Regions from separate parts of the Actinoplanes sp. NPDC023936 genome, predicted to be linked through region 1. Evidence: riboswitches for the same ligand, from Rfam matches in the RefSeq annotation. Region 1 holds a riboswitch; each other region holds the start of a gene.
What was found. A riboswitch is a leader RNA that binds a small molecule or an ion and turns the genes downstream of it on or off. The one in region 1 is predicted to bind cyclic di-AMP.

Region 1 (5,186 bases):
CGGCTCTGTCCGCGCGACGCCCCGCCGCGTCACGACCCGCCCGCATCCGCCGCGTCACCGATACGCATACCGACATGATCTCCCGGCACGCCCCCGGGATGGGGTGGATTCCCCTGATGGCGCACCAGGTGCCGGCTCGCGAGCCATGACGGTCCCCTTTCGCTGTCCCGTCACGCTGACCACGGCCGGGACGGGCCGGGTATGCCGTGCTCGGCCACTTCCCGTCCTCGATCGTCCACGAGCGCGCATCGGAGTGGGTCGCCACCAGGAACAGATCGGCGGTCAGCGCGGAGATCACCACGTCGGGCCGGACGTCCCTGCGGCCGACGCGCTACGACGGTGCTGCGGGGATGCAAGCGACGCGCTACGACGGCGTGGCGGGGGTGCCGGCGTCGTGCCACAGCACCCCGGCCAGGACCAGGGCGGCTACGCCGATCACCACGCGCAGCGGGCGCTCCGGAGTACGCCGCACCAGCGCCGGCCCGATCCAGCTGCCGATCAGGCAGCCGGCGGCGAGCACCCCGGCCGCTGCCCAGTGGACCGGCGCGAGCACCGCGTAGAGGATCGCGGCGGCCACATTGGAGAAGCCGAGGACCAGGGTCTTCACCGCGTTGGTGATGGCGAGCGGCTCGACGGCCGCCACCGAGAGCGCGGCCAGCATCATCACGCCGGCGCCCGCGCCGAAGTAACCGCCGTAGACCGCGATTCCGAACACCGCGAGGGCCAGCGGCGGCCGCCATCCGGGGCGGACGTACCAGGCCCGCAGCGGCTCCCGGAACAGCAGCATCAGCCCGCCGGCGGCGATCAGGCCGGGCACCGCCCGTTCGAACGCGGACGACGGCGTGCCCATCAGCAGCAGCGCGCCGGCTGTCCCGCCGGTCACCCCGACCACGCCGTGCCGGGCTATCCGGCGGGCCTGCCCGTGCAGCTCCACGCGGGATCCGGCGGCCGCGCCGAACGCGGTGGAGAGCAGCGCGACGGTGTTGGTGACGTTCGCCGCGACCGGCGGGATGCCGACGGACAGCAGGGCCGGGTAGGTGACCACGGATGCCAGCCCGCCCATCGACCCGGTGAGGCCGCCACCGACGCCGCCGAGGAAGAGCAGGACGGCATGGGCGAGGCTCACGGATCCCGAGCGTACGCCGATCGCCGGCCGCCGCGATCGTGGTGAGTCGGCGTTGACCCACCGCGATCGCGGCGGCGGCACGGTCAGCGCAGCCGGAGCCGCTGACCCGGGAAGATCTGGCTCGGGCTGTCGAGCCGGTCCTTGTTGAGCTTGAAGAGGGTGCGCCAGCCACCCTTGACCTTGTACTTCTTCGCGATCGCGGCGAGCGTGTCGCCGGAGCGCACCACGTAGGTGCCCTTCTTCGACGCGGTCGCCTTCTTCGACGCCGACGACTTCGCGGACGACGCCTTCTTGTAGACGCCCGCCTTCTTGCCGCACACCGGCCAGGGCTTCAGGCCGCGCTTCTTGTAGAGCTTGGTCGCGACCTTGATCTGCTCGGCCTTCGTGGCCCGGTCAGCGGTCGGGGCGTACTTGCCGCCCCCGTTCGCCTTCCACGTGCTGCGGCTGAACTGCAAGCCACCGTAGTACCCGTTCCCGGTGTTGATGTGCCACCGGCCACCGGACTCGCATTTCGCGAGGACGTCCCAGTTGACCTGCCGGGCCGCCGATGCGGGGCTCGCCGGGGCGAGCAACGTGCCGGCTCCGACCACACCCGCGGTCACCAGACCGAGGGCAAGGCGCGTTCGTCTACCGATCCGAGACATGGATGATCCTCCACGCCTGCGAGGTGAGCTGTCGGGTTCGGACAGAGGTGCCCGGCCGTCGTTCTGCGGCTTCACCCCAAGGCGCGGTCATGCGGCGCCGGAAATCGTGGGTCCCCCGCTCCTGCCTCTCCTATCGAGTCCGCGGGCGGCGGCAGGACTCGGCGGACCGCCCGTGGTGCCCGCCATCGCGGGACGGCCCGACGGTAACCACGCCACCGGGGCAACGACCAAGCCGAAACCCCCTGATAGTGACGTTCTTCACGGTATTTGCCCGATTTGATCTTGTTCGCGCCCCGGAATAGCGGGCATTCCCGACTTCCGAGGTCCGTCATATTCGGCACAGACCACAGCGCCCGGCCGGACGATGCCGGACCGGGCGAAAAAGGGCAGTGCCGGATCGGTGGGAAACGGGTCAGTTCGCGACGAGGACGGCGACGATCGCGAGGACCGCCGGAACGGTCTGCACGAACAGGATTCTGCGGCTCGCCGTGGCCGCGCCGAAAACGCCGGCGACGGCCACGCACCCGAGGAAGAACAGCTTCGCGGCGAACCCGGTGTCCCCGCCCGCGATCAGGCCCCCGATCAGGCCGGCCGCGAGAAAGCCGTTGTAGAGGCCCTGGTTGGCGCCGAGCACCCGGGTCTGCCGGGCGAACTCCTCGGTCAGCCCGAACGCCTTGCGCCCCCGCGGCCGCGTCCACAGGAACATCTCCAGGACGAGGATGTAGACGTGGATCAGCGCAACCAGCGCCACCAGCAGGTTCGCTAAGATGATCATGGCGACACCCTAGCTTGGGAGGCGCGTGCGTATGGTGTCCGCCATGAGCATCGACGAGAAACCGGGCGAAGCGGCGCGGGCCTCCGGAGCGTTCGCGGTCGTCATCGGTCTCTTGATCGCCGCATTCGGATTCCTCACCGACCACGTGCCCACTCGTGGCTATTACTTCGCCGGCCTCCTGGTGCTGGCCGGCAGCGCCGTGCGGATCGAGGCGGCCCTCAAACACCGGACCGATCCGGTACGGGTTGAGCAGCAGCCCTGATCGACCGGCGGCCCGATCAGCTCGCGGCCAGCAGGGACGCCAGGGCGTGCGGCCGTGAGAACATCGGCCAGTGACCGGCCGGGAGCTCGTGGAACGTCCAGCCGTCGCCGCTCATCAGGGCGAACGCCGGGACCGTTGCGGCCAGCCCGCGCAGCTGGCCCGCGGAGAACGAGCACAGGATCGCGGTTCGCGGCAAGGCCTGCCACGCCCCGCCGTGCCGCAGCGGCTCGGTGGCCGCGCCGACCGGCTGCGCCCGCCCGCGCTCGCGGACGACCGCCCAGTCGAAACCCTGCGCGGACGGCGGCGCCTCGGCCGGGACCGGGATCATGCCGTCGGCGGCGTCCGGCGGTGAACCGTCGAATTCGGACTGGGACATGCCGTCCGGCAGCGGGCCGGTGTCGACGTAGACGAGGCGGGCCACCCGGTCCGGCAACCGATCCGCCGCCGCTGTGATCACCGCCCCGGCGTAGCTGTGCCCGACCAGGACCACGTCGCGCAGCCCGTCCAGCAGGCCGGCGACCTGGTCGGCGTGATCGGAGGCCGTGACACCCCGGTCCAGCGCGAGCGAGACCTGGTGCACGTCATGTCCCGCGGCGCGCAGCGGCGCCGCCACCTCGTCCCACGCCCAGCCGCCCAACCAGAACCCCGGTACCAGCACGTATGTCGTCATGTCCGAAACGCTAGGCTCAATACCGGGCGGATTCGGCCCGGTATAAGGTGTGGCGCATGCCACAGTCACTCGGACGCGTTCTCGGCCTGCTCGAACTGCTGCAGGCCCACCCGGGCGGGCAGACCGTCGGGCGGCTCGCCGAGCGGCTCGGTGTCGACGAGCGGACCGTCCGGCGCTACGCGTTGCACCTCGCCGAGCTGGGCATCCCGGTCGAGGGCCGGCGCGGGCGGTACGGCGGTTACACCCTCGCTCCCGGATACCGGCTGCCGCCGCTGATGCTCACCGACGACGAGGCCGTCGCCGTGCTGCTCGGGCTGGTCGCGGGCCGCCGGATCGGGCTGTCCACGGCCGCGGCAGCCGGCGAGACAGCGCTCGCGAAGATCCGGCGGGTGCTGCCGGCGGCGCTCCGCGCCCGCACCGACGCGATGCTCGGCACCCTCGGCTTCGCCGCCGGCCGCCCCGCGCCCGCACCGGCGACCGCGACCGCGACGCTGCTCGCCCTGGCCGGGGCCGCCCACGACCGGCGGCCGGTCGCCTTCGGCTACACCAAGCCGGGTGGCGAGCCGGAGCGGCGGCGGCTGGACCCCTACGGGCTGGTCTTCCACGGTGGCAAGTGGTTCGTCACCGGGCGCGATCACGACCGGGGCGAGGGCCGGACGTTCCGCCTCGACCGGATCGAGGCGGTCGAGATCGTCGAGGGGAGTTTCGAGGTGCCCGCCGGGTTCGACCCGGCCGCCCGGGTCGCGGCCGGGCTGGCCACCGGCGCATGGCGGCACGAGGTGTCGGTGCTGCTGGACACCACTGTGGAGGAGGCGCGGCGACGGGTGCCGGCGACGGTGGCGACGCTCACCCGTACCCCATCGGGGGTCCGTCTTGTCGCCCGGGCCGAACGGCTCGACGGGATGGCGCGCATGCTGGCGGGCCTGGGCTTCGACTTCACCGTGGAGTCGCCGGCCGAACTGCGCGACGAGGTGGCCGCCCTCGCCGACCGGCTGCGGGCCGCGATCGGACGCATCGACGCCGGCGGAACGGGGTAAGGGAGGGCCATGAATGACGTGGCTCAGGTCAACACCACCCAGCCGACGGACTGGGCGCCCAGCGTCGAGCAGACGCGGCGGGCCGAGCTCAACCGGCCGTACCCTCCGCATGGGCGCACCGCGCCGCGCCCGGCGCCGGCGATGAGCAAGGACTAGGGCTCCGGGTGGAAGGACGCCTGGTAGGCGAGGAAGTCCGCGCGCTGGGCCGCCAGCTCCGGTGACCCGGTCGGGTAGACGTGGCCGAACATCTCCACCGGCTGCGGGTCCGGCATCGCCAGGACGCGTTCGCGCAGGTCCAGGGCCACCTTGCGGACGTCCTCCTCGACCTGGCCGAAGAAGTCCTCGCCGGCGATCCGCTGCTTGAGCAGGAACGCCTTCATCCGGCTGATCGGGTCCTTCGCCTTCCAGGACTCCACCTCGCCGGACGCGCGGTAGCGGGTCGGGTCGTCCGAGCTGGTGTGCGCGCCCATCCGGTACGTGTACGCCTCGATCATGGTCGGGCCGTTGCCCTGCCGAGCCTCGTCCAGCGCGTGCCTGGTGACGGCGTAACTGGCCAGCACGTCGTTGCCGTCGACCCGCACACCGCGGAAGCCGTAGCCCCCGGCCCGGTGGTAGAGCGGCGCCCGGCTCTGCCGTTCCAGGGGCTGGGAGATCGCCCACTGGTTGTTCTGG
Region 2 (5,186 bases), on a different contig from region 1:
GGTGGTGCTGGCCGGCCTGGGCGGAGTCCTGGGCACGGTGCTCGGGCTGGCCGCCACCGCGGCCTGGGCCGTCTGGCACGGGTGGCCGGTGGTGGTGCCGGTCGCGGCGACCGCGACGGGACTGGGCGGAGCCGGGCTGGTCGGCATGCTCGCCGGGCTGTATCCGTCGATGCGGGCGGCCCGGTTGACTCCGGTGGAAGCCCTCGCCACGGTCTGAGCCGTGACGCCGTCTGGCGGCGGGTATGTGCCCCGGCCGAGCGGGGTTCGCTGGCTGCTCGGACGTCGATCATGCCGGGTTGCGCCGACGTCACCTGATGTCCATTGCCCCTGAGGCGCCAGGCGTACTTATGCGCAGCGGCGAGGACGGCCGGGTCATGACGGTGGGCAGTGGCGGTGACTCAGGGGCAGCCGCTGGTCCGGTAGCATGAGCCTCCGCGCCCTCGTAGCTCAGGGGATAGAGCATCGGTTTCCTAAACCGTGTGTCGTAGGTTCGATTCCTACCGGGGGCACTTTCTTCGTCCGGCGTCGCATACGCCGCCAGGACGACCAGGCGGCAGCGGCCGGGCGCGCCGGGGACGTGGCCTGCCAGGTGGGCGGTAACTCGCCAGATGGCACGCCGAACCCGCCCACTCCACCGTCGCGATCACCTCCGTCGCGGGCTACACCAGTTCCGCACTCACCTCCTTTTCTTGATCCGCTCCAAAGAAGGCGACCCGGCAGTGCCGGAGGAAAGCCGCCAAGGCCGGGCTGCTGCGGTTCTGCCAGACGAGCGCGAGCAGCGCCGGGATCTCGATGCCGTCGATCGGAATCGCGGTCAGATCGGCATATGCGGTGGCCATCGATTCGCTCAGCACGGCAACCCCGAGCCCGCGGCGGGCCAGGCCTGCCACGGTGTCCGGCGAGGTCGCCGCGAGAGCGACCGAAGGATCAACACCCTCCGCTGCGCGGGCTTTGTCGAGCACGTCACGGATGCCGGTGCCCACCGGCAGGCAAATTATCGGGTACGTGGACAGCGCGGTGACCGAGAGACGCGCATGACCAGCTAGTTCACTGTCCGGCGGGATCAGCGCGACGAGCCGCTCACTCGCGATCACGTGGCTCGCGAGGTGTTCGGGAGGCTCGCCTGCCAGCCCGGCCAGCGCCAAATCTAGGTCGCCGGATCGGATGCCGGCGACGAGTTGGTCTGAGTTCGCTTCCACCAGTTCGAGTTCGATGTCGGGGTGTTCCCGGTGGAACGCTGCAAAGGCGTCGAAAAGGGGCGTCACCTCGCACCCGATCACCATGCCGATCACGAGCCGACCCCGGACCAGGCCGTGCACGTCGTCGATCGCGTCCCGGAGGTCGGCTGCGGCGTCGAGCGCCGCGCGAGCGTGCCGGAGTGCCGCCTCCCCCGCGTCGGTGAGCCGGGCGACACGTCCCGCACGGTCGAAGAGCCGGGTGCCGAGCTCGTGCTCCAGGGCTTTGATCTGTGCGCTCACACCGGACTGGGTGATGTGCATGCGCTCGGCGGCGCGGGTGAAGTTGGCCGTCTCGGCGACCGTGACGAAGTACTCGAGCTGACGCAGATCCATGACTAATTCTAATGGTTGCCAGAAGAACTATGCGTTGGACTTGTGGGTGGACCTCCGGAAAACTGAAGCCATGACCGAGCAAGCACACCGCCCTGAGGACCTGACCAGGCTGTTCGTCGAGCGCGCCAACGCGAAGGACGCCGACGGGCTCGCCATGTTGTATGAGGAGGATGCCGTGATGGCTTACCCGCCGGGCAGCCAGACGCGTGGCCGCGAGGCGATCCGCAAACTGTGGGCCGACCTGTTGCCGCACATGCCCGAGTTCGAGCCCGAGCCGCCGCTGCCCACACTGATCAGCGGCGACCTGGCGCTGACTTCGACGCCCCCGAGTGACGGCTCGGGCGCCCGAGCCCAGGTCGCTCGCCGCCAGCCGGACGGCACGTGGCTGCGCGTGCTCGACCAGCCGGAGTTCACACGGCCGGAGTGACCACGCTCCGGGCGCCCCGACCGGGACGCCCGGCGTCTCCACGGGCCGGCTCAGAGCTTGATCCGCTGACCGACGAAAAGGCGGTGCGGGCTGCTGAGGACGTCGTCGTTGAAGCGGTAGAGGGCGCGCCAGCCTCCGGCAACGTGGTGCCGGCTGGCAATGCGCGCGAGGGTGTCCCCTCTCCGGACGACATAGGTCCGCGTGCCAGACCGAGGCGTGGCCGTCGCGCTCTGAAGCACAACGCCCCGCCCAGCAGCGCCCCGCCCAGCAGCGAGCCGACCAGCAGCGGACCGATCAGCAGCGGACCGATCAGCAGCAGCCCGATCGACAGTGGGCCGCACCACACGCGCCGGAGACTTGCGGACCGCTTTGCGGCTCACCTTGACGTTCGCTCGCTTGCCGCAGTGTGGCCAAGCGCCGATTCCCTGTCCCCGCAACACACGCTCGGCCACCCGGATCTGCTCCACTTTCGTGGCGCGGTTCGCGGTTCGGGCGTAACGCGTACCGCCGTAGGCACGCCATGTGCCGCGGCTGAACTGGAGGCCGCCGTAATACCCGTTTCCCGTGTTGATGCGCCAGTTGCCGCCGGACTCGCAGCGGGCGATGGCGTCCCAGTTCACCTCGGACGACACAGCCTGTGCGGGCGCGGCCGGGCCCAGCAGGCCAACGGTGCCGACGAGACCAGCGACGGCTACACCGAACGCGAGATGGACCTGCTTTCGGATTTGCACCATTTCAGTTGTCCTCCACGCCTGCGAGGTCAGCTGTCGGGTTCGGGCAGAGTGGCCCGGCCGCGTGGTGCGGCTTCACCCCAAGACGCGTGAGCGCCGAGGAACTTGTGGGTCCCCCGCTCCATGCCTTCGAGTTGTGATCCGTGGTCGGCGGCAGGATTCGGCGTTCCGGCCACGGTGCCCGCTCAGGCGGGCCACCGACGGAAGTCCACGGACGGATCGGGCGCGCTTACGCCTGGATCCGGGTCCGGTGGAGCTGTTACACCAAATTAACCCTTTGATCCGAGCTTGTATGGATAACTCGGCAGATTTTTTCCGACCCGCCTACCAGGAGGATTGTGGTGTGCTGCGCACTCTCCACGGAGGGTGCACAATCGGCAGCCATGAGCGATCAAGCGCGCGACTTCGATGTGATCGTCTATGGCGCCACCGGTTTCGTCGGTGTCCTCGTCGCACGGCATCTCGCCGGATTCGCGCCGGCCGGCACCCGGATCGCCCTCGCCGGACGGTCACAGCAGAAGCTCGAAGCCGTCCGTTCCCGGCTGAACGTCGACTGGCCACTCGTGGTCGCCGACGCCGCTGACACCACCGCCCTCGGTGCGTTGGCTTCCTCCACCCGAGTGGTCATCACGACCGTCGGTCCTTATGCGAAGTACGGCCGGGTGCTCGCTCACGCGTGCGCCGAAGCAGGCACGGACTATGTCGACCTGACCGGCGAAGTGCTGTTCGCGCGGGACAGCATCGACGAGAACCACGAGCTGGCGCGGCAAACCGGGGCGAGGATCGTGCACTCCTGCGGGTTCGACTCGATCCCGTCCGACATCGGGGTCCACGTGCTGCACTCGCTGGTGCAGGCGGACGGCGCCGGCGAGCTGACCGACACCACGCTGGTGGTGACGAGCATCCGGGCCGGCATCAGCGGCGGCACGATCGACTCGATGCGCAACCAGATCGACGTGATGGCCAAGGATCGCCGGCTGCGGCGGATCGGTGCCAGCCCGTACTCGCTGAGTCCCGACCGTGAGGCCGAGCCGGACCTCGGCCGTCAGGAAGACATGATCACGCTCCCGGCTTCCGAAGTGGATCCGTCGTTGCGCGGGCATCTCGCGCCGTTCGTGATGGCGTCCTACAACACACGCGTGGTGCGGCGCAGCAACGCTCTTCGCGGCTGGGCCTACGGACGGCGTTTCCGCTACCGCGAGGTGATGAGCGTCGGCACGTCGCCGCTGTCACCGGTGCTGGCCCTCGGCACGAAGGTGGCGCTCGGCGGCCTGGTCCTCGGTCTGACGGTGCCCCCGATCCGTTTCGTGCTGGACCGGGTGCTCCCGAAACCCGGTGCCGGCCCGAGCGAGCAGAGTCAGCAGTCGGGGCACTTCACGATCGACATCTTCACCACGACGAGCAGCAGGGCGCGATACACGTCGCGGTTCCGGGCCAAAGGCGATCCAGGTTACGCGGCGACCGCGGTGATGCTCGGCGAGGCGGCGCTGGCCCTGGCGCTGGATCGGGACAAGCTACCGGCATCGGAGGGAGGTGTGCTGACCCCGGCGACTGCCATTGGCGACGCGCTGGTCGACCGTCTGCGAACAGCCGGGATGGAGATCGCCGCGCGCAAATTGTGAGACGGATTCGCCTGACTGAAGATCCGGCAAACGCCACATACTTTCTTGAGCGCTGGTCAAGAGCGGTATCGAGAAGCCGACCAAATATCGATCGCGACTAGCACTAACCGGGTCTTTGTGGGCAGGATTCGGAGGGTGACCGCCGACCCTCTGCCCTATCCGCTGAGGTTGACGGGAACCGGCATCATCCTGCGCGAGTGGCGTCCAGACGATCTGGACGATCTGGTCGCGCTGCTGGACGAGCCGGAAATCGCGCGCTGGACGCCGATGCCGTCACCCTTCGACGCCGAAGCCGGCCGCGCGTACCTCAAGCGTGCCCACCAGGGACGCGCCAACGGCAGCCGGATCCAGCTCGCCATCACCGCCGACGGCGGGCTCCCGGTCGGCGAAGTGCTGCTCTTCGCCGTCGATCCCAACCTGCGCGAGGCCGAGCTCGGCTATCTGGTGGGTCACCCCTACCGCCGGCGCGGGCTCGCGTCGGGGGCGCTCTCACTGCTTTCCGGGTACGCGTGCCACACGCTCCGCCTGCGCCGCCTCCTGCTGCGCATCGATCCAGCGAACGTGGCGAGCACGTCGGTGGCCCGTCGGTGCGGTTACTGGCTGACCGGAGAACCTCCGATCCACCAGGAAGGACCTTACGGACCGAGCCGGCTGGACACCTGGGAGCTCGTCGACGGCCGCGCCGCCACCCGCACCGAACGCCTGAAAAATGTCGCATCCCGGCGGTACGGTCGTCGCACCTAGCCGCCACCCGCTCACCATCAGGGCCACGGGGACGCGACTCACACCCGCATCGCAACCAACGCGGATGGTCCGCTCGGCACCGTCCGCACGA
Region 3 (5,186 bases), on a different contig from region 1:
ACCACAGCGCCAGGAACGTCGCCTCCAGGAAGAACGCGAGCATCCCCTCGATGGCGAGGGTGGGACCGAAGACGTCGCCGTAGAAGCGGGCGAACGCGCTCCATCCGAGCCCGAACTGGAACTCCTGGACCAGGCCGGTGACCACGCCGACGGCGAAGGTGGCGATCAGCAGCTTGCCGACGAACTTCGTCAGATGCAGGTATTTCTCCCGAGACGTCCGCATCCAGGCCAGCTGCAGCCCCGCTGCGGTCGCGGCCAGGCAGATCGACAGCGGCACGAACAGGTAGTGGTAGATCGTGACGACCGCGAACTGCAGCCGGGTCAGGTCAAGCACGTCCACGGGTTCCCCCAACGTAGTACGACGCTTCGTAGTAGATACTACGTCGTGTAGTACGACAACCTGACGTAGGCCTCCCGTAGGATGGAACACATGGCGCCGCTCTCGAAGAACCCGCTTTCGAAGACCTCGCTTTCGAAGACCTCGCTCTCGAAGAACCTGGGCGACCTCGAGCGTGAGGTCATGACGAAGCTCTGGGACGCGCCGGAGCCGCTGACCGTCCGCCAGGTGCACGAGCTGCTCAGCCGTGACCGCGACCTGGCGTACACCACGGTCATGACAGTGCTCGACCGGCTCGCCAAGAAAGGCCTGGTCACCCAGCAGAAAGCGGACCGCGCCTACCGCTACGCCCCGGCGCAGACCCGCGAGGAGATGACCGCCGGCCTGATGTTCGACGCGCTCAGCGCCACCCCGGACCGGGACGCCGCGCTGGCGTACTTCATGGGTCAGCTCCCGCCGGAGGCGCTGGCCGCGGCGATCAAAGCGGCAGCCGACCGGAAACCGTGACAGCGCTGCTGCTGGGCGCGCTGGGTCTGACCCTCTCGCTGATCGCGCCCGGCATCCTGGCCAGGGCGAAGTGGCCGGACCGGGCCCCCGTCGCCGGCGTCCTGCTCTGGCAGGCGCTCACCCTGACCGCGGTGCTCTGCGCGCTCGGGGTGGTGCTCGCCGCCCCGGAGGAGGTGACCCGGGCGGCCGGCGCGCGCCATCCGGAGACGGTGGTCGCGCTCGTCCTGTCGCTCGCCATCGCCGCGACCATCGTGATCCGGCTGCTGATCTCGCTCGCCAAGGTGACCTCCCGGGCCCGTGCCCGGCGGGCCCGGCACCGGACCCTGGTGGATCTGCTGGACCGGGTGGAGCGGCGCGACGACATCAAGGGTGGCGAGGTGCGGATCCTCGACGGCGCGCTGCCGATGGCGTACTGCGTGCCCGGCCGCCAGCCGCGGGTGGTGCTCAGCGACGCGGTGCTGCAGGTTCTCGACCGGGACCAGGTGGACGCGGTGCTGGCGCACGAGCGCGCCCACCTGCGGCACCGGCACGAGCTGGTGATGGAGTCGTTCACCGCCTTCTACCAGGCGGTGCCGAAACTGCTGCGCAGCCGGGTGCCGCTCGACGCCGTACACCTGCTGCTGGAGATGGTGGCCGACGATGCCGCGCGGCGCCGCACCGGGCCGGCGCCGCTGCGGGCCGCGCTGGGTCGTCTCGCCGATGCGCTGCCGCTCGCCGAGGGGGTGCTCGCCGACGGGGCCGCGGGGGAGGCCCGCCGGCGGCGCCTGGCGCGCCTGGATCTGCCCGAGAGCCGGTCACTGACGGTCGCCGCGAGCGCCGCCGCGGCGGGTCTCCTGGTGCTACCCACAGTGATCTTGGTGGTGCCGTGGCTGGGGCGCGCGATTAACACCTGGCCCTTTTAGCCACTCTCCGTAAGGGAAATGGAGCGCACGGTTTCGCCACGCGGACGACCTTTTCTTCCGCGTTCCGTGACCGGTACGGTGGTTCCCGGTTCGGTAGCCCCCCAATCGTCCACCCGGCCGATCTGCCGAGCCGCCGCCTAAACGCCGAGTGCTTCGAGACCGAGTGCCTCGAGAGACAAAGCGCGCCGGGGACCCAGGTAGTCCCGGGGTGAAGCCGCTCCCCCCGAGCGGCCGGGCAGCTTCCCGCCCGAACCCGTCAGCTAACCCGGTCGGCGGTCGAGTGGGAAGAAAGGACAACGCACCTAAGTGAAACGGAAAGGCCTCTTACGCGGTTTGGTCTGCGTAATGGCCGCGGCCGGAATCGTTCTCACTGGTCCCGCCGTTGCCCATGCCGAGCCCACGCCGGCAAGCGTCGAGAAGCAAATCGACGAGCAGTGGAACAAGCTCGAGCCCGTCATCGAGGAGTACAACTCGGTGCACGCCAAGCTGAAGAAGCTGCGCAAGCAGCAGTCTTCGCTGGAGAAGACGCTGAAGCCACTGCAGGTGAAGGTGGATGTCGCCATGGCCCAGGTCCGGGGCATGGCCGTGGACGCGTACATGCAGGGCCCGCCGAACGCGTTCAACGCGATGGTCATCAGTGGTTCGCCGACGTCGCTGACCGAGAAGCTCGCGCTGCTCGACCAGCTGGCCCAGCACCAGACCGAGTCCATCGAGCACGTGGCGCAGCTCCGCGACAAGTACGCGGGCGACAAGGCCAAGGTGGACCAGCTCGCCTCCGAGATCGCCGTCCGGGACACGGACCTGGCGTCGAAGAAGAAGGCGATCGAGAAGGAGATCAAGGACCTCCAGAAGCTCCGGATCGAGGCCTACGGCACGGCGAACGCCGACGACGGCGCGCTGCGCACCGGCCCCTGCCCGGTCACCTACACCAACGACAAGGGTGGTCGCGCGGCCCAGCGGGCGTGCGACCTGATCGGCAAGCCCTATGTCTTCGGCTCCAACGGCCCGAACAGTTACGACTGCTCGGGTCTGACGCAGGAGGCGTGGGCGGCTGTCGGTGTTCACCTCGAGCACTACACGAAAGACCAGTGGGGCTCGACCAAGTCGGTCAGCCGGGACGAGTTGAAGCCGGGCGACCTGGTCTTCTACTACTCCGATGTGCACCACGTCGCCATCTACATCGGCGGCGGCAAGGTGGTGCACGCACCGCACACGGGCGACTACGTGCGGATGGCGACGATCGACCGCGGTCCCATCGCGGGCTATCGCCGGCCAGGTTAGGAATCGCTGACGAAGATCGCCCCTCGCCGGAGTGCGGGGGGCGATCTTCGTTTGTCCGGCCTCAACCGCGCGCTTTTCCGCCCGGCGGATCTCACCCGTGCCGCAGTACCCGCCGGGCGGCGAACTCGGCGGGGGCATAATCGCCTGTCATGAGCGACCCCTTGATCGACAGCCTCACCGCCGCGGTGCAGGCCCGTCCCGACGACCTCCCGCTGCGCCTGCACCTGGCCGAGCTGCTGGTGGCCGCGGGCCGGGGCGCGGAGGCGATCGGGCATGCCGCTCAGGTGCTCGCCCGCGAGCCGGGCAACGCCACCGCCCAGCAGCTGATGGGCCGGGCGCTCGGAACCACCCCGGCCGCTACCCCGGCGCCGCCGGCCGAAAAGCCGGCCGAGCAGCCGGTCGCGCCGCCCTCGGCCGAGCCGCAGCCCTCGGCCGAGCCGCCGGCTGCGCCGTCGCCGGCCGCCGTCGACTGGTCCGCCATGGAGCAGCAGTTCGGCGACGTCGTCCCGCCCCGGTTCACCCACACCGGCGAGCCGGACCCGGTCCGGGGCCACCAGGACCGGGTCTTCGACGTCGAGAGCTCCACGATCACGCTCGCCGACGTCGGCGGCATGGCCGACGTGAAGAAGCGCCTCGAGGTCTCGTTCCTCGGCCCGCTGCGCAACCCGAAGCTGCGGTCGCTGTTCGGCAAGAGCCTCCGCGGCGGCCTGCTGCTCTACGGCCCGCCCGGCTGCGGCAAGACGTTCCTGGCCCGGGCGGTCGCCGGTGAGATGGGCGCCGCGTTCATCTCGCTCAGCATCACCGACGTGCTGAACATGTGGGTCGGCAGCTCGGAGAAGAACCTGCACGACCTGTTCGAGTCGGCTCGCGGCCACGCGCCGTGCGTGCTGTTCCTGGACGAGATCGACGCGCTCGGCCACAAGCGCAGCCAGCTCCAGTCGTCGATGCGGACCGTGGTGAACCAGCTGCTCACCGAGCTGGACGGGGTCGAGGGCGGCAACGACGGGGTGTTCGTCCTCGCGGCCACGAACGCGCCCTGGGACGTCGACTCCGCGTTGCGGCGGCCGGGACGCCTGGACCGTACCGTGCTGGTGCTGCCGCCGGACCGCCCGGCCCGCGCCGCGATCCTGGAATTCCACCTCCGGGACCGCCCGGTAGCCGGCGTCGACCTGGACCAGGTCGCGGCGGCCACCGAGCACTACTCCGGCGCGGACCTGGCGCACCTGTGCGAGACCGCCGCGGAGTACGCGATGCGTGACTCGATCGCGTCCGGCGAGATCCGGATGATCGGCCAGGCCGACATGATGGCCGCCGCCCGCGAGGTGCGCCCGTCGACCGACGCGTGGTTCGCGACCGCCCGCAACGTGGCGATGTTCGCGAACGAGAGCGGCGAGTACGACGACCTCGCCACGTACCTCAAGAAGCGCAAGGTCAGGTGAGCGAGCTGCGGGTGAGCGAGCGTCGGGTGAGCGAGCGTCGGGTGAGCGAGCATCGGTTGATTGAGCACGGTCCCGGGACAGAAGCGCGCGTGCGGTGACGGCCGCGTCGCGGGCCCGCGCCCTGGCCGGGGTGGGCCGGCTGTCCGACGCCGAGGCCGAGGTCCGTGCCGGTCTCGCGCGGCTGCCCACCGACCCGGAGCTGCTGGCCCTGCTGGCCGGCCTGTTGCGCCTGCAGGGCCGGCGTGCCGAGGCGCTGGCAGCGGCGGACGCGGCGGTGGCGGCGGCCCCGCATCTGTCCGGCACCCACATCGAGCGGGCCGAGTGCCTGCTGATGATCCCGTCCGGAACGGAGGAGTCGTCCGAGACGTCGCCAGCATCCACGGCGTCGCCAGCATCGGGCCCGTCGACAGCGGAGTCCGACGAAACGCGCACCGCGGAGGCTCTCCGGGAGGCGCGGGAGGCGGTCCGCCTGGACCCGGCGCACCCACCGGCGTACCGCGTCCTGGCCCGTGTCCTGTCCTCCCGCCGCGAGTTCGACCAGGCGCGCGAGGCCGCCCGGCGGGCACTGGCCCTGGACCCGCACTCGGTCATCGATCTGCTCACCCTCGGTGAGATCGAGCGGCACGCCGGCCGGCGCGGGGCCGCCCGGGCGGCGGTCGGCGCGGCCCTGGCCGAGGATCCCGGCAATCCGGACGGCCGCTGGCTGATCGCCCTGCTCGA

Region 2: another riboswitch for cyclic di-AMP. It lies ahead of AB0F72_RS27860 (transglycosylase family protein); the one in region 1 lies ahead of AB0F72_RS31345 (transglycosylase family protein).
Region 3: another riboswitch for cyclic di-AMP. It lies ahead of AB0F72_RS22345 (NlpC/P60 family protein); the one in region 1 lies ahead of AB0F72_RS31345 (transglycosylase family protein).

What each region holds. Positions count from the first base shown of each region.
Region 1 is NZ_JBEZZR010000032.1:25,116-30,301, reverse strand. Features, by position in the region: gene AB0F72_RS31355 (methyl-accepting chemotaxis protein) at 1-33, opposite strand, end outside; gene AB0F72_RS31350 (sulfite exporter TauE/SafE family protein) at 365-1,126, opposite strand; gene AB0F72_RS31345 (transglycosylase family protein) at 1,210-1,728, opposite strand; cyclic di-AMP (ydaO/yuaA leader) riboswitch at 1,769-1,944, opposite strand; gene AB0F72_RS31340 (DUF1304 domain-containing protein) at 2,183-2,545, opposite strand; gene AB0F72_RS31335 (hypothetical protein) at 2,589-2,807, shown strand; gene AB0F72_RS31330 (alpha/beta fold hydrolase) at 2,824-3,477, opposite strand; gene AB0F72_RS31325 (WYL domain-containing protein) at 3,534-4,514, shown strand; gene AB0F72_RS31320 (hypothetical protein) at 4,524-4,670, shown strand; gene pdhA (pyruvate dehydrogenase (acetyl-transferring) E1 component subunit alpha) at 4,667-5,186, opposite strand, start outside.
Region 2 is NZ_JBEZZR010000025.1:86,078-91,263, forward strand. Features, by position in the region: gene AB0F72_RS27840 (ABC transporter permease) at 1-217, shown strand, start outside; tRNA gene AB0F72_RS27845 (tRNA-Arg) at 437-509, shown strand; gene AB0F72_RS27850 (LysR family transcriptional regulator) at 660-1,571, opposite strand; gene AB0F72_RS27855 (nuclear transport factor 2 family protein) at 1,642-1,998, shown strand; gene AB0F72_RS27860 (transglycosylase family protein) at 2,049-2,732, opposite strand; cyclic di-AMP (ydaO/yuaA leader) riboswitch at 2,733-2,905, opposite strand; gene AB0F72_RS27865 (saccharopine dehydrogenase NADP-binding domain-containing protein) at 3,113-4,351, shown strand; gene AB0F72_RS27870 (GNAT family N-acetyltransferase) at 4,487-5,095, shown strand.
Region 3 is NZ_JBEZZR010000017.1:29,397-34,582, forward strand. Features, by position in the region: gene AB0F72_RS22330 (cytochrome ubiquinol oxidase subunit I) at 1-340, opposite strand, end outside; gene AB0F72_RS22335 (BlaI/MecI/CopY family transcriptional regulator) at 431-844, shown strand; gene AB0F72_RS22340 (M56 family metallopeptidase) at 841-1,746, shown strand; cyclic di-AMP (ydaO/yuaA leader) riboswitch at 1,901-2,036, shown strand; gene AB0F72_RS22345 (NlpC/P60 family protein) at 2,092-3,027, shown strand; gene AB0F72_RS22350 (AAA family ATPase) at 3,177-4,466, shown strand; gene AB0F72_RS22355 (tetratricopeptide repeat protein) at 4,561-5,186, shown strand, end outside.